3 regions of the Erwinia sorbitola genome follow, and region 1 is predicted to be linked to each of the others. Evidence: predicted binding sites of a transcription regulator. Region 1 holds the regulator's gene; each other region holds the start of a gene.
What was found. The regulator CRP, encoded in region 1, controls carbon source genes, mostly activating them, when cyclic AMP is high. The targets are predictions, from matches to a motif close to ATGTGANNNNNNTCACAT.
Positions count from the first base shown of each region.

Region 2: serA (phosphoglycerate dehydrogenase) is a predicted target of CRP. The motif match lies at 1,532-1,549, and genes of this name have one in related genera.
Region 3: yrbN (protein YrbN) is a predicted target of CRP. The motif match lies at 5,408-5,425, and genes of this name have one in related genera.

Region 1 covers NZ_CP046509.1:378,287-386,503, reverse strand. The annotation lists gene GN242_RS01640 (phosphoribulokinase) at 1-718, shown strand, start outside; gene GN242_RS01635 (amidohydrolase) at 733-1,908, opposite strand; gene GN242_RS01630 (OsmC family protein) at 2,194-2,601, opposite strand; gene crp (cAMP-activated global transcriptional regulator CRP) at 2,968-3,600, shown strand; gene GN242_RS01620 (YccS/YhfK family putative transporter) at 3,658-5,736, shown strand; gene argD (bifunctional acetylornithine/succinyldiaminopimelate transaminase) at 6,320-7,537, opposite strand; gene GN242_RS01610 (aminodeoxychorismate synthase component II) at 7,624-8,202, opposite strand.
Region 2 covers NZ_CP046509.1:827,485-835,701, forward strand. The annotation lists gene GN242_RS03745 (LysR family transcriptional regulator ArgP) at 1-600, opposite strand, end outside; gene rpiA (ribose-5-phosphate isomerase RpiA) at 803-1,462, shown strand; gene serA (phosphoglycerate dehydrogenase) at 1,810-3,048, shown strand; gene GN242_RS03760 (5-formyltetrahydrofolate cyclo-ligase) at 4,084-4,674, opposite strand; RNA gene ssrS (6S RNA) at 4,763-4,947, opposite strand; gene zapA (cell division protein ZapA) at 4,990-5,319, opposite strand; gene GN242_RS03775 (YecA/YgfB family protein) at 5,490-6,068, shown strand; gene pepP (Xaa-Pro aminopeptidase) at 6,126-7,442, shown strand; gene ubiH (2-octaprenyl-6-methoxyphenyl hydroxylase) at 7,439-8,217, shown strand, end outside.
Region 3 covers NZ_CP046509.1:538,143-546,359, reverse strand. The annotation lists gene ubiU (ubiquinone anaerobic biosynthesis protein UbiU) at 125-1,120, shown strand; gene GN242_RS02510 (U32 family peptidase) at 1,129-2,007, shown strand; gene GN242_RS02505 (luciferase-like monooxygenase) at 2,272-3,279, shown strand; gene GN242_RS02500 (DEAD/DEAH family ATP-dependent RNA helicase) at 3,382-5,328, opposite strand; gene yrbN (protein YrbN) at 5,345-5,401, opposite strand; gene nlpI (lipoprotein NlpI) at 5,506-6,390, opposite strand; gene pnp (polyribonucleotide nucleotidyltransferase) at 6,520-8,217, opposite strand, start outside.

The DNA.
Region 1 (8,217 bases):
AATGGATATGGCGATCCGCAAAGCGCGCGATATGGGTAAACACGTCAGCTATTTTGGCCCGGAAGCCAATGATTTCGGCCTGCTGGAACAGACGTTCACTGAATATGGCCGCAGCGGCAGCGGTAAGTCGCGTAAGTATCTGCATACCTATGATGAAGCGGTGCCGTGGAATCAGGTACCGGGCACTTTCACACCCTGGCAGCCGCTGCCTGAACCCACCGACGTGCTGTTTTATGAAGGATTGCATGGCGGAGTGATGACACCGCAGCACAATGTGGCCGAAAAAGTCGACCTGCTGGTCGGCGTGGTGCCTATCGTCAACCTGGAGTGGATCCAGAAGCTGGTGCGGGACACCGGTGAACGCGGCCATTCGCGCGAAGCCGTGATGGATTCGGTAGTGCGTTCAATGGAGGACTACATTAACTTTATTACGCCCCAGTTCTCCCGCACTCATATCAACTTCCAGCGCGTACCAACGGTAGATACCTCAAACCCCTTCGCCGCACGCGGCATCCCGTCGCTGGATGAAAGTTTTGTGGTGATCCACTTCCAGGGGCTGGAGGATATCGACTTCCCTTATCTTCTGTCGATGATACAGGGATCGTTTATCTCCCATATTAAAACCCTGGTAGTGCCGGGTGGGAAAATGGGGCTGGCAATGGAGCTGATTATGGGGCCGCTGGTCAAGCGTCTGATCGAAGGTAAGAAAATCGGCTGACCCGGCCCCGGCCATTACGCCTTGATCAGCAGTCGATGAATCAGTGCAGTATGCAGACTGACCCCTATTTTCAGAACATCTTCGTCAAGACGGAAATGGGGGTTATGCAGTCCCCAGCAGGTGCCTTTTTGTTTATTACCCGAGCCAACCCACAGGAAACAGCCCGGCACCACCTGCTGATAGGCCGAGAAGTCTTCGCAGCCAAACATCGGGCTATGCATGCTCTGCAACGCCTCTTTTCCCAGCGCCGCCTTCACACTCTCCTCAGCGATGCGGCAGGCGTCCGGGTGATTGACCCCCATGGTGTAACCCGGCGTCCATTTGAGCACATAGCTGGCACCTACGGCCTGCGTCATACCATCCAGCAGTTGAGATACCATCTGCGGAATGCAGGTACGGTTATGCTGACTCAGGGTACGCAGCGTACCGCGCAGGTGCGCCTTATCAGGGATCACGTTATAGCCTCCCTCAGCCATAAAACTCGCGACACTCAGCACTGCGCCATCGTTGGCATCCAGCCGGCGCGACACAATCTGCTGTAACGCCTGCACCACCCCAGCCCCCAGCACCAGCGGGTCGGTACTGTCCTGCGGCATCGCAGCATGAGAACCTTTGCCCTGGATAATCAGATCGAAGTTATCGCAGGCCGCGCTGAATACCCCCTCTTTTATCGCCACTTTTCCGGTAGGTAATCCTGGAAACACATGTAAACCAAAGATCTGCGCTACCCCATCCAGTACGCCCAGTTTCACCAGCTCGCTGGCCCCTCCGGGCGGCACCTCTTCTGCATGCTGAAAAATAAAGCGCACTTTTCCGTTAATCTTCTCCTGCTGCTGGCACAGCACCCACGCGGCCCCCATCAGCATGGCCGTATGCGAATCGTGCCCACATGCATGCATTACCCCATGGTTATGCGAGGTAAACGCCTCCTGGTTCAACTCTTCAATGGGTAAGGCATCCATATCTGCACGTAAAGCAATACAGCGGTCGCCATGCGGCCCGGCAAGCTCTGCCAGCACGCTATTTGGCGTCGGCCGGGTGAGGGTTAACGGGCCAAACTTTGCCAGTTCAGCGGCAACATAATCTGCCGTTCCCTGCTCATGAAAAGAGAGTTCAGCGTTTGCGTGAATATGACGCCGCCATTGCAGTACCTTTGATGTGACATCGTGAATTAAACTCTCAGTATTCATCAGTGCTCCTTGATTGGTTGCAAGGTTAAGACCACAAACCAGACAACCCGGACGTTCGTTTAACCAGCCCGCAGGCCAGCAAGAAAGAAAGCAAAACAAGGAAAAATATACTGCTGGAGTCATCCACTCGCTGTGGCGTGAAATGCGGGTAGTTACCGTTCCGCATGATGTGCAGAAAATTGGCTATCAAAGGGGACAAATCGAAACAGGGAGGGGAAGATCACGGCAAGCTGCATCAGTTTCGGGCGGCCTGATAAGACCGCCGATTGGATTAAATCATCACTATCAGGTCAGCTCTATCACTTCATAGCTGTGGGTGATCTCCACGCTTTTCCCCAGCATAATCGCCACTGAGCAATATTTCTCTGCGGAGAGATCGACCGCACGTGATACCGCTTTATCGCCCAGAGCCTTGCCGCTGACAATAAAGTGCAGGTTGATATGGGTGAAAATGCGTGGAGCCTCTTCACGGCGTTCTGACGTCAGTTTAACCTCACAGTCGGCGACATCGTTACGGCCTTTCTGCAAAATAGACACCACGTCGATAGCACTACAGCCCCCGGCCGCCATCAGCACCATTTCCATCGGGCTGGGAGCTTTATCCCCTGCATTTCCATCCATCAGAATCTGATGGCCTGAGGAGGATTCTCCCAAAAACGTCATTCCTTCAACCCACTTAACTCGTGCATGCATCGCAAAATCCTCTCATTGAACCAGTGCAGAAAGAGTACGCTGCGCTAACAAAAACGGCAACGCCGCCGTTTTACAACTATGCTGAAGCGAGACAACAGAAGACAGTCTTGTAAAGCTGTGCTACAAACGAGGCTGCAATATTTTACTGGCATGAGAATGCACAGTAAAAACGGGACGACAGCTCGAGCCATGCTCCTAACAGAGGCCCGTACAAATTTCCTATGGGAACGCTTGACTATTTCAACGCCTGGCAGGGATTTAGCCCTGTATATCCAGCCTCCTCGCGCAGCAGTTCGGCGGCAACGCCTCTGTCACTCGTAGATGAAGGGTATATTTAGGCACGATTACAACAGAGGATAACAGCGAATGGTTCTCGGCAAACCGCAAACAGACCCTACTCTCGAATGGTTCCTGTCTCATTGCCATATTCACAAATATCCATCCAAAAGCACTCTGATTCATCAGGGTGAGAAGGCGGAAACCCTCTACTATATCGTTAAAGGATCGGTAGCGGTGTTAATCAAGGATGAAGAAGGCAAAGAGATGATCCTCTCCTACCTCAACCAGGGCGACTTTATTGGCGAACTGGGTCTCTTTGAAGAGGGGCAGGAGCGTAGTGCGTGGGTACGTGCGAAAACAGCCTGTGAAGTGGCTGAAATTTCCTATAAAAAATTCCGTCAGTTGATTCAGGTGAATCCTGACATTCTGATGCGCCTGTCTTCACAGATGGCGCGTCGCCTGCAAGTCACCTCAGAGAAAGTGGGTAACTTAGCTTTCCTTGATGTGACCGGACGCATCGCCCAGACGTTACTGAATCTGGCGAAACAACCGGATGCCATGACTCACCCGGATGGTATGCAGATTAAAATCACCCGTCAGGAGATCGGCCAGATCGTCGGCTGCTCCCGTGAAACCGTAGGTCGTATTCTGAAAATGCTGGAAGATCAGAACCTGATCTCCGCACATGGTAAAACCATCGTTGTTTACGGCACACGTTAACCGGCTCTGAACCCACGGCGCGACCCCCTGTCGCGCCGTTTTTATTTGGTGTGGCTCATGTGGCGGAGAATCATCTATCATCCCGAAGTGAACTATGCACTCAGGCAGACGCTGGTGCTCTGTTTACCTGTGGCGATCGGCTGGATGCTCGGCCATCTGCAAAACGGCCTGCTGTTCTCTTTAGTTCCTGCCTGCTGTAACAATGCTGGTCTTGATACCCCGCACAAGCGTTTCTTTAAACGCCTGATCGTCGGAGGCTGCCTGTTTGCCTTCAGCAGCTTTTTGATTCAATACGCTGGTGCCGAAGGGGTTCCCCTACCGCTGATCCTGCTGGTGATGGCGCTACTGCTTGGCGTCACCGGTGAGATCAGCCCGCTGCACGCACGTCTGCTTCCCGCATCGCTGATTGCCGCTATCTTCACCCTCAGCCTGGCCGGACGCATGCCAATGTGGCAGCCGCCGCTGCTCTATATTCTTGGCACTGTCTGGTACGGCGCTTTTAACTGGTTCTGGTTCAGGCTGTGGAAAGAGCAGCCGATGCGTGAAACACTCAGCCTGCTGTATCGGGAACTTGCCGACTATTGCGAAGCCAAATATAGCCTGCTTACCCGGCTTACCGACCCGCAAACTGCCTTGCCACCGCTGCTGGCGCGCCAGCAAAAAGCCGTCGATCTGATTAATACCTGCTACCAACAGATGCATATGCTTTCGGCCAGCCGCGATAGCCACTACCAGCGTCTGACACGGGCATTTCAGGTGGCGCTTGATTTACAGGAGCATATAGCGGTCAGCCTGCATCAGCCGGAGGAGGTGCAGAAGCTGGTGGAGCAGAGCCACGCCGAGGCGGTGATCCGCTGGAATGCGCAAACCATCGCCGCCCGCCTGCGCGTGCTGGCCGACGACATTCTCTACCACCGTTTTCCAGAGCGTTTCACCATGGAGAAACAGCTTCAGGCACTGGAGAAGATCTCCCGTCAGCATCCGGATAATCCGGTCGGCCACTTCTGCTACTACCACTTCAGCCGCATCGCCCGCGTGCTGCGTACCCAGCGTCCACTGTACCGCCGTGACCTGATGGCCGATCGCCAGCGCCGCCTGCCGCTGCTTCCTGCGTTGAAAAATTACCTGTCGTTAAAATCTTCAGCCCTGCGCACTGCCGCGCGTTATGCGGTGATGCTGGCCTTTGCCAGTTCACTGGCGCTGTTCTTCAACCTGCCAAAACCTTACTGGGTACTGATGACAGTGATGTTTGTCAGCCTCAACGGCTACAGTGCAACCCGGGTACGGATTCAGCACAGGGCTTTGGGAACGCTGGCCGGGCTGGCGATTGCTGCCGTGACTCTCGGCCTGCATGCGCCAGAGTCCTGGATATTACTGGTGATGCTGCTGATCACCCTGGTGAGCTATCTGTTTATCCGCAAGTTTTACGGCTGGGCAACGGTGGGGTTCACCGTCACTGCGGTTTACACATTGCAACTGCTGTCGCTGAACGGAGCCCAGTTCCTGCTGCCCCGATTGATGGATACGATAATGGGCTGCCTGATAGCCTTTGGTGGCATGATCTGGCTGTGGCCGCAGTGGCAGAGCGGTTTGATGCGTCAGAACGCTCACGATGCGCTGGAGGCTTATCAGGAGGCATTGCAGCTGTTATTGGGTAACGAACAGGATGCGGTGAAGCTGGCCTACCAGAGGATGCGGGTGAATCAGGCACACAATGCGCTGTTTAATTCACTACATCAGGCAATGCAGGAACCGGCCTTTAATTCCCGCTATCTGGCAGATATGCAGCTTTGGGTTACGCACAGTCAGTTTATCGTCGAGCATATCAACGCCATGACAATTCTGGCGCGCGAACATACCATGCTGACGCCATCGCTGGCAGAGCGCTATCTGCAATCCTGCGAAATTGCACTTCAGCGCTGTCAGCAGCGTCTGGAGTATGACGGGCCAGATTCAGGCAGTAATGTGCTGGACGCACCGGAGGATTTCCATCAAGGGCCGGTCACCATCCTTGAGCGACACATAAAGCGAATTCTTGGTCATCTTAGTGTGATGCACACCATTTCATCGCTGACGTGGAGCCAGCGCCCGCAACATGGCCAATGGTTGTCACGAAAATTGCGTAAATCGCAATAAATGCGGGTCAGGCATGCCTGACCCCTACGGCAATATGGCAATACGACACCACGCAGAGCCGATGCATCGTCCGGATCAGGCAATATGGCAATACGACACTACGCAGGGGCGAGGCACGCCTCACCCGGGTCAGGCAATATGGCAATACGACACCACGTAGGGGCGAGGCACGCCTCGCCCGGGTCAGGCAATATGGCAACACGACACTACGTAGGGGCGAGGCACGCCTCGCCCGGGTCAGGCAATATGGCAACACGACACCACGCAGGGGCGAGGCACGCCTCGTCCGGGTCAGGCAATATGGCAATACGACACCACGCAGGGGCGAGGCACGCCTCGCCCGGGTCAGGCAATATGGCAATACGACACCACGTAGGGGCGAGGCACGCCTCGCCCGGGTCAGGCAATATGGCAACACGACACTACGTAGGGGCGAGGCACGCCTCGCCCGGGTCAGGCAATATGGCAACACGACACCACGCAGGGGCGAGGCACGCCTCGTCCGGGTCAGGCAATATGGCAATACGACACCACACAGGGGCGAGGCACGCCTCGCCCGGGTCAGGCCGCTCACCCGCAGCCGTTATGCCAATACTTTTTCGACGGCCACAGCAAACCGCGCCATACCCTCGGCAATATCGGTCGGCTCAATCACCAGTGAAGGGGCAAAACGCATCACATCAGTTCCTGCCACCAGCACCATTACACCAGCTTCCGCCGCCGCGTTAAGAAGATCGCGCGCGCGCCCTGCATGCTGTGGTTTTAACGCCGCACCAATCAACAGCCCTTTACCGCGGATATCGCTGAACAGATCGAAACGTGCATCCAGCGCCTCAAGCGCTTCAACAAACAGCTGACGACGTTCCGCCACCCCTTCCAGCACTTCCGGCGTATTAATAATATCGAGCGCCGCTTCAGCGACCGCACAGGCCAGCGGGTTACCGCCATAGGTGGTGCCGTGTACTCCCGGTGCCATCACGGAGGCAATCTCATTGGTGGTCAGCATCGCACTGACCGGGAAACCGCCGCCGAGGGCTTTCGCCGTGGTGAGGATATCCGGCTGTACGCCATAATGTTCATAGGCAAACAGCTTACCGCTGCGCCCCATACCGCTTTGCACTTCATCCAGCACCAGCAGCGCATTATGTTCATCACACAGCTGACGCAGGCCCTGCATAAACTCAGCTGTTGCGGGCAGCACGCCCCCTTCTCCCTGAATCGGCTCAACCACAATGGCGCAGGTGTGATCGTCAATGACTGCTTTTACCGCAGCCAGATCGTTAAACGGCACGTGGATGATATCGGCAGGTTTCGGCCCAAAACCATCGGAATATTTTGGCTGACCGCCAACGGAGACCGTAAACAGCGTGCGGCCATGGAAAGCATTATGGAAGGCAATAATCTTGCTTTTGAACGGGCTGTGGCGTTTGGTGGCGTAGTAACGCGCCAGTTTAAATGCCGCTTCGTTAGCCTCGGCCCCGGAGTTAGCAAAGAACACACGCTCGGCAAAGGTGGCATTAATCAGCTTGGTCGCCAGGCGCAGAGCTGGCTCATTAGTGAAGACATTGCTGGTGTGCCACAGCGTCTCACCCTGAGTTTTCAACGCCTCAACCAGTGCAGGATGACAATGCCCCAGCGCAGTAACGGCAATACCGCCGGAGAAATCAATGTACTCTTTGCCCTGCTGATCCCACACGCGGCTACCTTTACCTTTGACCGGCACAAACTGTGCTGGTGCATAAACAGGCAAAATCACCTCATCGAACGTTGCACGTGTTACCGCTATTTTTTCCGCCGCCATTCACTACCTCGCCATTTAATCTTTTCATTGATGTGAAAATATAGTCATAAAATATGCATAAAAAATCACACAAAGGCAAATGATAATCAACGCCTGAGAAAATTAGCCAGCAGCTGATGCCCCTGTTCGCTGAGAATACTTTCCGGGTGGAACTGCACCCCTTCCAGCGGCAGCGTTCGATGGCGAAAACCCATTATTTCATCGGGCTGACCATCATCACCTACTGTCCAGGCTGTCACTTCGCATTCCGCCGGCAGGGTGCCATTTTCAACAATCAGCGAATGATAGCGGGTCACCGACAGCGGATGATTCAGCCCGGCAAATACCCCAACGCCAGCATGTTCAATCTCCGAGATTTTCCCATGCATCACCTTACGAGCGCGGATCACACGCGCACCTAAGGCCTGTGCTATCGCCTGATGGCCAAGACAGACACCCAGAATCGGCAGTTTACCGGAGAAATAGCGGATGGCATCAAGAGAGATTCCGGCTTCATTTGGGGTACAGGGGCCGGGTGAAATCACCAGATGCTGAGGTGCCAGTGCGGCTATCTCCGCCAGCGTGATGTCATCATTGCGGCGTACACAAACCTCTGCTCCCAGTTCGGAAAAATACTGGTAGAGATTCCAGGTGAAGGAGTCGTAATTATCGATGAGAAGTAGCATGGAGGGCCCGTTACA
Region 2 (8,217 bases), 450 kb from region 1:
CATATCATCAAGATGGTCAAATGCCACCGCTGGTGCCTTCAGCAGCGCAGAACGCGTGACGCCATTAGGGAAGTAACGCGCAGCGAACTCCTTCGAGCCAACGAACAGATAGTCGAGAGCACCAAGCTGATCGACGAGACAGCTTGGCAGCGGTTGTGGCTGGATACTGACGGCACCGACCACTTCACCGCGACGCAGGCGCTCCTGTGTTCGGGTCTCATCTTCAACCTGAAGATTGAGACGAACCGGGGAATCCGTCAGCACCGTTTTGAGCGCTGGCAGCAGCCAGGTCGCCAGACTGTCGGCGTTAACCGCCAGCGACAGCAGCAGTGGTGTTGTACCGCTATTATCGTCACCCAGCCACTCCTCTTCCAGCAGCTCGACCTGATGTAATAACGCCAGCAGCTTCTGGCCCTGTTCCGTCGGGCGTGGCGGTACGGTTCGCACCAGCAGAGGCTGGCCAAACATATTCTCCAGCTGCTTGATGCGCTGGGAAACCGCAGACTGGGTAATACAGAGCTTTTGCGCAGCTCGTTCAAAGCCGCGTTCGCGAATCACTGCATCCAGCGCCTGAAGCGTTCGATAATCTGGGCGTTTCATTAATCGTTGTACTCTTTTTCAGGTGTGGTTTTTGCACTATGCCATATTTTGAGCAGTTTGCTATGAGCTTACGTCACTTTATGAATCAACCACTTTGTGGGCTGCGTTCCAATCCTGCGAATCAACACCCTGCCATGGCGTTTTTTCCCGAGCCTTGCTTTATACTACGCGCACACAGTGACTCAGAGGTTTTAAACATACCATGACACAAGATGAACTGAAAAAAGCTGTCGGCTGGGCGGCGCTCGATTACGTTACCCCCGGCACGATTGTTGGGGTAGGTACCGGTTCGACGGCGGCACATTTTATTGATGCGCTGGCCTCGATTAAGCATCAGATCGAAGGGGCAGTATCCAGTTCGGAGGCCTCAACCGCTAAACTGAAGGGCTATGGCATTCACGTCTTCGATCTTAATGAGATCGATGAGCTGGCGGTTTACGTTGACGGTGCGGATGAGATCAACGGCCAGATGCAGATGATTAAAGGCGGGGGCGCTGCGCTGACGCGTGAGAAAATTATTGCCGCCGTGGCGCAGCGTTTTATCTGCATTGCAGATGCCTCCAAACAGGTTGATGTGCTGGGGCGTTTCCCTCTGCCGGTAGAAGTTATCCCAATGGCGCGTTCCTATGTGGCCCGTGAGCTGGTGAAGCTGGGCGGACAGCCGGAGTATCGTCAGAACGTGTTGACCGATAACGGCAACATTATTCTCGATGTGCATAATCTTAAGATTATTGACCCGACTCGCCTGGAAGCGGCGATTAACGCCCTGCCTGGAGTGGTGACTGTCGGACTGTTTGCTGCCCGCGGCGCGGATGTAGCGTTGATTGGTACCGCTAACGGCGTACAAACCATTAAAAAATGATCTGTCCGGCATCCAAACGGTGCCGGTTATTTTTATACGAAAAACATCTTTTCTTTTGCAGGCGAAATTTAGTGACTTATGTCACATAGTGGCTCCCTTAGGCGCGATCCTCCTGAGGGTTCGCTCTACACCATGATTTTCTATCGCAATGTGCTGCGAGTCGGGCTTGCCATGCTGGAAGCCAGGCAATCGTTTGTATTGCCGCCAGCGTAAATTTTGTTATTTTGACAGAAGGCAATCTTATATCCCCGCGAATTATCCATCGTAGTTGGCAGCCACTGTGTCTGTCAGCGGAGAAAATTTCGGGGATTCAGCCACATCTGAAGTCTGCTAAATAGGGTCGGGAAATGGCAAAAGTATCACTGGAGAAAGACAAAATTAAATTCCTGCTGGTGGAAGGCGTTCACCAGAGTGCAGTTGATAATCTGCGCTCTGCTGGCTACACCAACATTGAATTTCACAAGGGCGCACTGGATAGCGAAACACTGAAAGAATCCATCCGTGATGCGCATTTCATCGGGCTGCGTTCGCGCACCAACCTCACCGAAGAGATCTTTGCTGCGGCAGAAAAACTGGTGGCCGTTGGCTGCTTCTGCATCGGAACTAACCAGGTTGATCTGGATGCAGCAGCGAAGCGTGGTATTCCGGTGTTCAACGCACCTTTCTCCAATACCCGATCCGTAGCTGAACTGGTTATCGGTGAACTGCTGCTGATGCTGCGCGGCGTTCCGGCGGCGAATGCGAAAGCCCACCGCGGTGAGTGGCATAAGCTGGCTGTTGGTTCCTATGAAGCCCGTGGTAAGAAGCTGGGCATCATCGGCTACGGTCACATCGGTATGCAGCTGGGTGTGCTGGCTGAGAGCCTGGGCATGCATGTCTTCTTCTACGACATTGAAAGCAAACTGCCGCTGGGTAATGCCACTCAGGTTCAGCATCTCTCCGATTTGCTGAATATGAGCGATGTTGTCAGCCTGCATGTGCCGGAAACCCAGTCGACCCAGAATATGATGGGGCCGGAAGAGCTGGCGCTGATGAAGCCAGGAGCGCTGCTGATCAACGCTTCACGCGGAACCGTGGTTGATATCCCTGCACTGTGCCATGTGCTGGCGACTAAGCATCTGGCGGGCGCGGCGATTGACGTATTCCCGGAAGAGCCTGCGACCAACAGCGATCCGTTCAATTCACCGCTGTGTGAGTTCGACAACGTGATCCTGACGCCGCATATCGGGGGATCCACTCAGGAAGCTCAGGAGAACATCGGGATTGAAGTGGCGGGCAAGCTGGCGAAATACTCTGACAATGGTTCCACGCTGTCAGCCGTTAACTTCCCGGAAGCCTCACTGCCAATGCACGGCGCGAATGTCAGCCGCCTGATGCACATCCATGAGAACCGTCCGGGCGTGCTGACGGCGATCAACCTGATCTTTGCTGATCAGGGCATCAACATCTCCGCGCAGTATCTGCAAACAACGCCTCAGATGGGCTATGTCGTCATCGACGTTGATGCACCGCAGGACGTGGCTGATAAGGCACTTCAGCTGATGAAGAACATTCCAGGCACCGTCCGCGCGCGTCTGCTGTACTGATTATCTATCGCGTCACGCCACGGTAAGTGATGGGTGGCAGGTCTGAACCCGGGCGAGGCGTGCCTCGCCCCTACGACAAATCAGCATCGGCAGATACCGTAGGGGTCAGGCATGCCTGACCCTGGGCGAGCCTCGCCCCCCGCAACAAGTCAGCACTGGCAGTTACCGTAGGGGTCAGGCATGCCTGACCCTTGGCGAGCCTCGCGCCCGCAACAAATCAGCATCGGCAGTTATCGTAGGTGTCAGGCATGCCTGACCCTTGGCGAGCCTCGCGCCCGCAACAAATCAGCATGGGCAGTTATCGTAGGGATCAGGCATGCCTGACCCTTGGCGAGCCTCGCCCCCCGCAACAAGTCAGCACTGGCAGATACCGTAGGGTTCAGGCATGCCTGACCCTTGGCGAGCCTCGCCCCCGCAACAAATCAGCATCGGCAGTTATCGTAGGGGTCAGGCATGCCTGACCCTGGGCGAGCCTCGCGCCCGCAACGAGTCAGCACTGGCAGTTACCGTAGGGGTCAGGCATGCCTGACCCTTGGCGAGCCTCGCGCCCGCAACAAATCAGCATGGGCAGTTACCGTAGGGGTCAGGCATGCCTGACCCTGGGCGAGCCTCGCGCCCGCAACAAGTCAGCACTGGCAGTTACCGTAGGGGTCAGGCATGCCTGACCCTTGGCGAGCCTCGCGCCCGCAACAAATCAGCATGGGCAGTTACCGTAGGGGTCAGGCATGCCTGACCCTGGGCGAGTCTCGCCCCCGCAACAAATCAGCATCGGCAGATACCGTAGGGGTCAGGCATGCCTGACCCTGGGCGAGCCTCGCCCCCCGCAACAAGTCAGCACTGGCAGATACCGTAGGGGTCAGGCATGCCTGAGCCTTGGCGAGCCTCGCCCCCGCAACAAATCAGCATGGGCAGTTATCGTAGGGGTCAGGCATGCCTGACCCTTGGCGAGCCTCGCCCCCCGCAACAAGTCAGCACTGGCAGATACCGTAGGGGTCAGGCATGCCTGACCCTGATCGACGTGTGCTTCCTCATGAATTACCACTGCCATATTTTTGACGGGGTAATTAACGCGGGTAACGGCACATCCCACTGCTCCACCGGCACTCTCTCCACCTGCTGACAGTCGTGAGCCAGACCCACCGGCATAAAGCCATGTTGCTGCCAGTTCTGTAAGGTACGATCGTAAAATCCTCCCCCCATTCCCAGACGCTGTCCTCCGGCATCAAACGCTACCAGCGGTACAAACAGCACGTCCAGCTCGCTTAACGGCAGCAGATTACGGATATCCAGCGGCGGCTCATAAATACGCAGGCGGTTTATCTTCAGTTCGGTCTGCTCGTCGTAACGCAGGAACAACAGCTGGCCAGCCGAGAAGGGGTGTAGCACTGGCAGGTAAACCTGCTGCTTTCGCTGCCACAACTTGGCAATTAACGGGCGGGTATTGATTTCACCATCTACGGAGAGAAACAGCGCGATATTCTTCCCCTGCTGCACCGGGGCAAAATTCAGCGCATGTTCGGCAACCTGCACGGCGGCAAACTGCTGTTGTTCGGCGCTAATCTCTCGGCGCAAATTGCGTACATGCCTGCGGATATCCTGACGGAGCGTCAATGTGGGGGTTAACACGTAGCTGACTCCATAAAATGGTACAGAAGCGTGCTGAACAGCATAGAGAAAAAAAGATAAATTCGGGAGGGGTACAGCAGGAAATGTGAGGTTCTCCGAGATGCCGCCGCAGGCTGTAACCCTTGAACCCATGGTTCAAGGTGAGCATGCCGTCGCAACCATCAGGCTTCTCGGACGAACCGAGCTTGCGCACAGGTTACAGAGCGTCACACTCTGTTTGGTATTAATTATCGGCTCAGGGGACGGGCCCGCTTGCAAACATCTCAGAGAATTTTTTTACTTCACCGTCACTCTATCACAGGTAACGTTAAAGTGTTATTCGAACTTCGCACCAGTACGTTCAGTTATGCGACCTTGCTCAAGCAATGCTTGTTCAATGGTCTGCTGTAGCATCCGAATTCGTTGTTCCATGTTAGACGCATAGTCACGGGTTTTGACTTTTTCCTGCGCCAGCTCATGGCAAATGTTCAGTGCTGCAATGAATACCAGTTGCTCTGTATTTGTGACTCTAGTGCGAACTTTTAAGTCTTGCAACCGTTGATTGAGGTCTTCGGCAGCCAGATTCAGCGCATCTTGCTGTTCAGGCGGACAATTTACTCTTAATGAACGGCCAAAAATTTGAATATCTACCGGTTGTGCAGACATGCCACCTTCCTGACTAATTACTGCGCCCGCAATCACCCTTACCGTTCACAGGCTTGGGAGGGGCGCCACTATAACTACGCCTAATATAAGAAACAACCCCTTTCTGGAATCGTTGAGGCACCTGGTGGTAGCATATCACGAACTTAACCAGCCAACGACGATCAAAACTCATGTCACTAACCAACATAATGCCGGGCTACAACCAGCTGGCTTCAGTACTGACGCAGCAGGGCGTAGGAATGACCCCTGCAGAAATGCATGGCCTGATCAGTGGATTGATCTGTGGCGGCAACCATGACAGCAGCTGGCAAACGCTGGTGCACGATCTGACCAACGAAGGCATGGCGTTTTCGCAGACGCTCTCTCTGCCTTTGCAGCAGATGCACGAAGCCGTGGGTAACTCTCTGGAAGATGAGGGATTTATGTTCCAGCTTTACCTGCCTGAAGATGATGATATCACCGTGTTTGACCGCGCCGATGCGCTGGCAGGCTGGGTGAACCATTTCCTGCTGGGTATGGGCGTGGCGCAGCCAAAAATTGGCCAGGTCAAAGGAGAAACCGGTGAAGCCATCGACGATCTGCGCACAATTGCGCAGCTCGGTTATGATGAAGATGAAGATCAGGAAGAACTGGAACAGTCGCTGGAAGAGGTGATTGAGTATGTGCGCGTTGCCGCACTGCTGTGTCACGACACCTTTACCCGCGTCATACCGGCTAATGTCATGATGAAAAAGCCGACGCTGCACTAGGACGCGTGCCAGCAGGCCGCCAGTGGTGATTTAACGGAACAGCATTCAGGAGGTCAAATGACCCAGCAAGAATTTTTGCGCCGCCGTCAGGCGCTGTTAGCGAAAATGGCTCCGGCCAGCGCGGCGATTATCTTTGCCGCCCCGGAAGCGACGCGCAGCAATGACAGTGAGTACCCATATCGGCAGAACAGTGATTTCTGGTATTTCACCGGATTTAACGAACCAGAAGCTGCACTGCTGCTGATTAAAAGCTCCGACAATCACAGCCACAGTGTCCTGTTCAACCGCGTACGCGATCTCACCGCAGAAATCTGGTTTGGCCGCCGCCTGGGGCAGGATGCCGCGCCTGAAAAACTGGCGATTGACCGCGCCCTGCCGTGGGATGACATTGGCGACCAGCTGCATCTGCTGTTGAACGGGCTGGATGTGGTTTACCATGCCCAGGGGCAGTACGACTTTGCAGATACTATCGTATTCAAGGCGCTGGAGGCGTTACGCCGTGGTTCTCGCCAGAATCTCTCAGCGCCTGCAACCCTGACCGACTGGCGTCCGTGGGTGCACGAGCTGCGTCTGATTAAATCCCCGGAAGAGCAGGCGGTACTGCGTGAAGCCGGGCGCATCAGCGCGCTGGCACACACCCGAGCCATGCAGAAATCCCGTCCTGGGATGTATGAATATCAGTTGGAAGGCGAAATTCTGCACGAGTTTACTCGCCATGGCGCCCGGTTCCCGGCTTACAACACTATTGTTGGCGCGGGGGACAATGGCTGCATCCTGCACTACACCGAAAACGAGAGCCAGATGCGCGACGGCCAGCTGGTACTGATCGACGCCGGGTGTGAATTCCAGGGCTATGCGGGCGATATAACCCGCACCTTCCCGGTGGGCGGTAAATTTACTGCTCCCCAGCGCGCCATCTACGACATTGTGCTGGCAGCGTTATACCGCTCGCTGGAACTCTATCGCCCCGGTACCAGCATTCGGGAAGTGACGGCGGCAGCGGTAGAAGTGATGGTGAAAGGCCTGGTGAAGCTGGGTATCCTGCACGGTGATGTTCATACCCTGATGGCTGAGAATGCCCATCGCCCGTTCTTTATGCACGGATTGAGCCACTGGCTGGGGCTGGATGTGCATGATGTCGGTCATTACGGCGTCGATCGCGACCGAATTCTGCAACCAGGCATGGCGCTGACCATTGAGCCGGGTTTATATATTGCACCTGATGCCGATGTGCCCGCAGAGTATCGCGGCATAGGTATTCGTATTGAAGATGACATCATTATCACCGCCGACGGCAACGAAAACCTGACGGATACGGTCGTTAAAGATGCCGATGACATTGAAGCACTGATGGCGGCAGCGAAGCGTTCATGAGCATAATTATCGCAGGGGGAGGAATGGCTGGTGCTACGCTGGCGCTGGCGATTTCACACCTGACGCAGGGAAAACTGGCGGTAACGCTGGTCGAAGGCACGGAGCCTGCCAGCCGGGCGCATCCCGGCTATGACGGGCGGGCGATTGCTCTGGCAGAAGGCACCTGCCAGCAGCTGGCAGCCATTGGTCTCTGGCCGCTACTCTCTTCGGTGGCGACTGCCATCACCGATGTGCATGTCAGCGATCGCGGGCATGCCAGCTTTGTCTCACTTGCTGCTGCCGACTACGACGTTTCGGCCCTGGGGCAGGTGGTTGAGCTGCATGAGGTTGGTCAGCGGCTTTTTGCCCGTTTGAAAAAAGCGCCGGGCATCACTCTGCGCTGCCCGGATAAAGTTATCGCGGTTGAGCGTACGCAGGAGAGCGTCAGCGTTCAGCTGGAAAGCGGTGAGCGCCTGAGCGGAGAACTGCTGGTCGCTGCTGATGGTTCGCGTTCACGCGTGGCGGCCAGCTGCGGGATACAGTGGCAAAGTGCCGATTATCAGCAGGTGGCTGTCATCGCCAATGTCACCACCCAGCTGCCACACCAGGGACGGGCGTTTGAGCGCTTTACTGAGTTTGGCCCGCTGGCGCTGCTGCCGATGTCGGGAGGGCGCAGTTCTCTGGTGTGGTGCCATTCACTGGCGGAGAAAGAGGCAGTAGATAGCTGGAGCGATGCGCATTTCCTCGCCGAACTACAGCGAGCTTTTGGCTGGCGTCTTGGGCGTATTACCCAGGT
Region 3 (8,217 bases), 160 kb from region 1:
TAAATACGAGTTTTATCAGGGAACACTAATCCCATCAATACGCCATTAGCTGCCTTAAATCAAAATTTGTCACCGACTTCATCACTAAAATCATCAACTCTTCTGATTAGTTGGATCGAACCTTATGGAACTTCTCTGCCCGGCCGGAAACCTTCCGGCACTCAAAGCGGCCATTGAAAATGGTGCCGACGCAGTTTATATCGGCCTGAAAGACGAGACCAACGCACGCCACTTTGCAGGGCTGAATTTTACCGATAAACGCCTGCAGGAAGCGGCGCGCTACGTCCATCAGCGTAAACGCAAACTACATGTGGCCATTAATACTTTTGCCCACCCTGACGGCTACGCACGCTGGCAGCGTGCCGTTGATATGGCCGCCGATGCGGGGGCCGATGCCTTAATCCTGGCAGATATTGCCATGCTGGCGTACGCCGCTGAAAAATATCCTCATATTGAGCGCCACGTCTCAGTGCAGGCATCTGCCACTAATGCGGCTGCCGTGCGTTTCTATCAGCGTAACTTTGATGTTGCCCGCGTGGTATTGCCGCGTGTGCTGTCAATGCATCAGGTTCGCCAGCTGGCGCGTGATACTACGGTTCCGCTCGAAGTCTTCGCTTTCGGCAGCCTCTGTATTATGGCCGAGGGGCGCTGTTATCTCTCTTCTTATCTGACCGGAGAGTCGCCCAATACCGTGGGAGCCTGTTCCCCGGCGCGCTTCGTTCGCTGGCAGCAAACACAGCAAGGTTTGGAATCACGGCTCAATGAAGTGCTGATTGACCGCTATGACAGCGGTGAAAATGCCGGTTATCCCACGCTGTGTAAGGGCCGATATAAGGTGGATGACGTGCGCTACCATGCGCTGGAAGAACCGACCAGCCTGAATACCCTGGCGCTGTTGCCGGAGCTGATGGCCGCCAATATTGTCTCCGTCAAAATAGAAGGACGCCAGCGCAGCCCGGCCTATGTTGAGCAGGTTGCACGGATCTGGCGTCAGGCCATCGATCGCTGCAAGGCCGATCCGCAAAGCTTTACCGCGCAGCCGCAGTGGATGGCGGCGCTGAGTGCGCTCAGTGAAGGTACCCAGACAACGCTCGGTGCCTATCACCGTCAGTGGCAGTAGGAGAACCCATGAAATACTCACTTGGCCCGGTATTGTGGTACTGGCCAAAAGAAACGCTGAATGAATTTTATCAGGCCGCGGCCAGCAGCGAGGCTGAGATTGTCTATCTCGGCGAGTCCGTGTGCAGCAAACGGCGCGCCACCAAAACCGCCGACTGGCTGAGTATGGCAAAATCGCTGGCCTCAGCCGGTAAACAGGTGGTACTCAGCACCCTTGCGCTGGTGCAGTCGCCGTCTGAGCTGACCGAGTTGAAGCGCTTTGTGGATAACGGCGAGTTTCTGATCGAAGCAAATGATTTTGGTGCCGTCACGCTGGCAAATGAAGCCGGTGTGCCGTTTGTCGCCGGGCCTGCATTAAATGTCTATAACGCGGTGACTCTGCAACTGCTGTTGAAAATGGGCATGACGCGCTGGTGTATGCCAGTGGAGCTGTCGCGCGACTGGCTGGTACAGCTGCTGAAACAGTGTGATGATCTGGCTATTCGCCAGCAGTTTGAGGTTGAGGTGTTAAGCTACGGCTATCTGCCGCTGGCGTACTCCGCCCGCTGCTTTACTGCCCGTTCTGAAAATCGCAGTAAGGATGAGTGTCAGACCTGCTGTATTGATTATCCGCAGGGGCGGCGCGTACGTACTCAGGAAGATCAGCAGGTGTTCGTGCTGAACGGCATCCAGACCATGAGCGGTAGCTGCTATAACCTTGGCAATGACCTGATCTCCATGCAGGGGCTGGTGGATATTGTCCGTCTGTCACCACAGGATATTGGAACGCTGTCGATGGTAAATCAGTTCCGTGCCAATGAAACCGGCCAGCAGCCGCTGACAATGGCACCCAACGATGACTGTAACGGCTACTGGCGTCGAGTTGCCGGACTGGAGCTGGTGAACTGATCCTTCTGCTATTCCCCACCGCCGTTCTGGCGGTGGGCCTGATCCTCTGCGCAATACTCGCGATAAAACATTAGCGGTTTTATTCTGCCTGACGATAGATGATACTTTCAGGCCTGGCACTATGACTATTCCCAGACTATTACCGTTGTGTCTGCTTATTTTTAAGGATCGCTGCGAACGGACAATTACCCGGGCAGCAGATCCCGTAGCCTGTCATTATTTGCACATGGCGCATATCCTGGCCGTTAGACAAAGTGAGCAACTATGCCTGATAAAAAGAACGCCCCTCTTTCCGTATTGGATCTTGCCCCTATTCCACAGGGAGCATCCGCACGCGATGCTTTTCATACATCACGATCTCTGGCGCAGCAGTCCGAGAAACTCGGCTTTCACCGCTACTGGGTCGCCGAACACCACAATATGAGCGGCATTGCCAGTGCGGCGACCTCAGTGCTGATTGGCTATCTGGCGGCAAATACTGAGACTTTGCGCCTGGGTTCCGGTGGCATAATGCTGCCAAACCATGCGCCGCTGGTGATTGCCGAACAGTTTGGCACGCTGGAGTCACTCTATCCTGGCCGTATCGATCTTGGTCTTGGGCGTGCCCCAGGTTCCGATCAGCGTACCATGATGGCCCTGCGTCGCCATATGGCGGGTCATGTTGATAACTTCCCGGCCGATGTCGCCGAACTGATCCGCTGGTTTGATCATAGCGGAGAGGAGAAGCCCGTCGTCCAGCCGGTGCCGGGAACCGGCCTGAAAATTCCTGTCTGGCTGCTTGGTTCAAGTCTCTACAGTGCACAGCTGGCGGCTCAGATGGGCCTGCCGTTTGCTTTTGCTTCGCATTTTGCGCCGGATATGCTGTTACAGGCGCTGCATCTTTATCGCGAAAACTTTAAACCTTCGGCGCGGCTGGAAAAACCGTATGCGATGGTATGTGTCAACGTTGTCGCGGCAGATAGCGAACGCGATGCCCGCTTCCTGTTTACCTCTATGCAGCAGCAGTTTATTAATCTGCGCCGTGGCAAGCCTGCCCCGCTACCGGCGCCGGTGGAAAATATGGATAATCTGTGGTCACCGTCCGAGCAGTACGGCGTGCAGCAAGCGCTAAGTATGTCGATAGTGGGTGATAAAGAGAAGGTTCGTCAGGGACTGGCGGCGCTGTTGCGTGAGACCCAGGCCGATGAAGTGATGGTTAACGGGCAGATTTTTGATCGCGCAGCGCGACTCAATTCCTTTGAGCTTGCAATGCAGGCGCGCAACGAGTTGTAGAATTATTGAGGATAACGGCCGAGGGATAGTGCGATCCTGCGTGCCAGATTTCAGATATAAAAAAACCAGCCCGAAGGCTGGTTTTTTATTTGGCATCAGTGATTACGCATCACGACGACGGGTTGGTGCTGCGCCGCCTTCAGTGCGAGGGCCACGGCTGGTAGCGCCATCACGGTTGAAACCGCCTGGACGACGCTCACCGCCACGGTCATTGCTGAAGCGACGACCGCCTTCAGCACCACCGCGTGGAGCTCCGCCTTCACGGCCTGCGCCAGAACCGAAACCACCACGTGCAGGGCCGCCCGGACGACGTTCGCCGCCACGGTCATTGCTGCGCGGCTGTGCATCACCAATCAGCTGCATATTCATTGGTTTATTCAGAATACGCGTACGAGTGAAGTGTTGCAGAACTTCGCCCGGCATGCCTTTTGGCAGTTCGATAGTTGAGTGAGTACCGAACAGCTTGATGTTACCAATGTAGCGGCTGCTGATGTCGCCTTCGTTAGCGATAGCACCAACGATATGACGAACTTCAACACCGTCATCACGGCCAACTTCGATGCGGTAAACTTCCATATCGCCAACGTCACGACGTTCACGACGTGGACGGTCGCCCGCTTCGCCACGTGCTTCGCGTGGTTCACGAGGGCCACGCTCTGGACGGTCACCACGACCGCCTTCACGGCGATCATCGCGGTCACGGAACTGGCTGCGAGGACGCTGTGGAGCATCGGCAGGAACGATCAGTGGACGTTCGCCCTGGGCCATTTTCAGCAGAGCTGCGGCCAGAGTTTCGATATCCAGCTCTTCTTCCTGAGGCTGCATCTTAGCCAGCAGAGCACGGTACTGCTCCAGATCGCTGCTTTCCAGCTGCTGCTGAACTTTAGCGGCAAACTTAGCCAGACGACGCTCACCCAGCAGTTCTGCGTTAGGCAGTTCCACTTCAGGAATAGTCAGCTTCATGGTGCGCTCGATGTTACGCAGCAGACGACGCTCACGGTTCTCAACGAACAGCAGAGCGCGGCCAGCACGACCAGCACGACCGGTACGGCCGATACGGTGAACGTAAGATTCTGCGTCCATCGGGATGTCATAGTTAACAACCAGGCTGATACGCTCAACGTCCAGACCACGAGCAGCAACGTCGGTAGCAATCAGGATGTCCAGACGACCATCTTTCAGACGCTCCAGAGTCTGCTCACGCAGTGCCTGGTTCATATCGCCGTTCAGTGCAGCACTGTTATAACCGCTGCGCTCCAGCGCTTCAGCAACTTCCAGCGTGGCATTTTTGGTACGTACGAAGATGATCGCCGCATCAAAGTCTTCTGATTCCAAGAAGCGAGTCAGTGCATCAGTTTTACGGCCATAGGCAGTCCAGTAGCTCTGGCTGATGTCAGGACGTGTAGTCATGCTTGACTGGATACGCACTTCCTGCGGATCTTTCATAAAGCGTTTAGTAATACGACGAATCGCTTCTGGCATGGTGGCAGAGAACAGAGCAGTCTGATGATTGTCTGGGATCTGAGCCATGATAGTTTCAACGTCTTCGATGAAGCCCATACGCAGCATTTCATCGGCTTCATCCAGCACCAGGCCGCGCAGGTTAGAAAGATCTAACGTGCCGCGTTTCAGGTGGTCAAGCAGACGGCCAGGTGTGCCCACAACAACCTGTGGCCCCTGACGCAGAGCGCGCAGCTGCACGTCGTAACGCTGGCCACCGTAAAGGGCCACCACGTTAAGACCGCGCATGTGTTTAGCGAATTCGGTCATCGCTTCAGCAACCTGAACCGCCAGTTCGCGGGTAGGTGCCAGCACCAGAATCTGCGGTGCTTTAACAGTAGGATCAATGTTGTGTAATAACGGCAGCGAGAATGCTGCGGTTTTGCCACTCCCGGTCTGCGCCATACCCAGCACATCACGGCCCGCCAGCAGATGAGGAATACACTCAAGCTGGATTGGGGAAGGCTTTACGTAGCCCATGCCGGTCAGTGATTCAAGGAGTTCGGCGTTCAGGCCAAGGTCAGCAAAAGTAGTTTGGATATCAGTCATGTAGTACACGTGCCTCTTAGATTGCGGCGGCCAGTCTACATAACTCGTCGTGAAAATTTTCAGTCATTTTCATCAAAAAGTGTGAACCGGCTCAAATTAGTGGTTTCGACGAACAAAAAGGCCCTCATCCGCTAAGATGATGACTTTTCGAAAATTCGGGCAATAAAAGTTCGTCAGCTATTGCTGGTCAGATTCTGATAAATCGTCTTGTGTCTGGCCGAGTAGGGCCAGCTCCAACAATGCATATCGATGCTCAACAAAGTTGTGAACGTTGTTGGCGACCGTCAGCTTGAACAACGCTTCCGCGTTGTCCTTCTCCCCCAGACTTAGGTAGTACTTACCTAAATAGAAGTTGGTTTCACTGAGATGTTCAGCGAGCGAGGTGTTATCCGTTGCGTCTGCCTGAAGCCGTTCCATCAGCGTTTTTTCGCTGATTTCGCCCAGGTAGAACTCGACAATATTCCATCCCCATTGCTCCTTAACCGCTTTGTCGTAACGCTGCTTGAGCGAAACTTTGGCCTGGTCTGCGTTGATCTCACGTTCAGTGAGATACAGCCACAGGCTGCGGAAGGGATCGTTAGGATCGTCTTGATAAAACGCCAGCAGATCATCTTGCGCCAATTTAAATCTACCGCCGTAATACAGGGCGATGCCTCGATTTAAACGCGCATAATTGTAAGTTGGATCAAGCTCAAGTACAGAATCAAACGCTTCATAGGCAGCATCAAAGTTGCCTGCCTGCGTTAAGTATATGCCTAAGTAATTGAATACTTCAGGCATATCAGGTCTGATAGACAGCGCTTGTGAAAAATCATTTCGCGCCAGTGCTCTCAAACCGAGACTATCATACAACACTCCGCGCTCATATAACAGCTGTGCGCGTTCATCATCGGTCAATGACCGACTGGCAAGTATTTGTTCCATACGAGCGAGAATGACTTCCTGTTGCAGCGTAGGCTGCAATGGAACCGCCAAAACTTCGTTCTTACGCCAATCGGTGCTGCTGCATCCTGACAGCGTCAGAGCTGTCGCAACTAAACACCAGCGCAAAAATGGCTTCATTTACCACTCCCGAAAACAAACATTGGGACGAGCATCCTGTCATCCGCCTGCCGTTCACAAGGCCATCCAGCCCTCGCGTTCAAACAATCCTCCACATCCGAAGATGCGGAGGACTCAATGGTGATGCGTTTATTCTGCTTCAGGTGCTGGCGCTACAGGAGCTTCAGCTTCAGCAGGCTGTGCCTGCTCGCTGGCTTCTTTGATGCTCAGGCGTACGCGACCCTGACGGTCAACTTCCAGCACTTTCACTGGAACTTCCTGGCCCATCTGCAGGTAGTCTGTCACTTTCTCTACACGCTTATCAGCGATCTGAGAAATATGTACCAGACCTTCTTTACCGCCACCGATAGCTACGAAGGCACCAAAATCAACGATGCGAGTCACTTTACCGTTGTAGATACGACCCACTTCGATTTCTGCGGTGATCTCTTCGATACGACGGATAGCAAATTTCGCTTTCTCACCGTCGGTCGCTGCGATTTTCACCGTACCGTCATCTTCGATTTCGATGGTAGTGCCAGTCTCTTCTGTCAGCGCACGGATAACCGAGCCACCTTTACCGATCACGTCTTTAATCTTATCAACGCTAATCTTAATGGTGTGAATACGTGGAGCAAACTGAGAGATGTCGCCGCGCGGGGTGCTGATAGCCTGTTCCATAACGCTCAGGATGTGCAGACGCGCGCCCTTAGCCTGGTTCAGTGCTTCATGCATGATTTCGCGGGTGATACCTTCGATTTTGATGTCCATCTGCAGCGCGGTGATACCTTCACGGCTACCGGCTACTTTGAAGTCCATATCGCCGAGGTGATCTTCGTCGCCGAGGATATCTGACAGTACAACAAAGTTGTTTTCGTCTTTGACCAGGCCCATCGCGATACCGGCTACGGCAGCTTTGATTGGTACGCCTGCATCCATCAGTGCCAGAGAAGCACCACAAACAGACGCCATTGAAGACGAGCCGTTTGATTCAGTGATTTCAGACACTACGCGCACGGTGTACGGGAACGCATCGCCTTTAGGCATCACTGCCAGCACGCCGCGCTTCGCCAGACGACCGTGACCGATTTCACGACGCTTCGGAGAACCTACCATGCCGGTTTCGCCGACAGAGTATGGAGGGAAGTTGTAGTGGAACAGGAAGTTGTCAGTACGCTCGCCCATCAGTTCATCAAGGTTCTGCGCATCACGGGCTGTACCCAGCGTTGCGGTAACCAGAGCCTGAGTTTCACCACGGGTGAACAGCGCTGAACCGTGAGTACGTGGCAGAACGCCAGTACGCACATCCAGACCACGAATCATGTCTTTTTCACGGCCATCGATACGTGGCTCACCGCGCAGAATGCGGCTACGCACCACGTCTTTTTCCAGCGCGTGCAGGATATCGTTGATTTCGCCCGCATCCAGTGATTCGTCTTCAGCCAGCAGCGCTGCTGTGGTTTCGGATTTGATCACGTCAACCTGAGCGTAACGCTCCTGTTTTTCGGTGATACGGTAGGCATCGCTCAGGCGAGATTCAGCCAGTGCAGCGATACGCGCGTTCAACGCTTCGTTGGCAGGTTCTGGTGTCCAGTCCCAACGTGGTTTGCCTGCAACTGCCACCAACTCGTTGATGGTGTCGATAACAATCTGCTGCTGGTCATGGCCAAACACTACCGCGCCCAACATCTGGTCTTCGCTCAACAGTTCAGCTTCTGACTCAACCATCAGTACCGCGCCTTTTGTACCAGCAACCACCAGATCCAGCTTGCTCTCTTTGAGTTCATCGGTGGTTGGGTTCAGGACATACTGATCATTCAGGTAACCGACGCGCGCTGCGCCGATAGG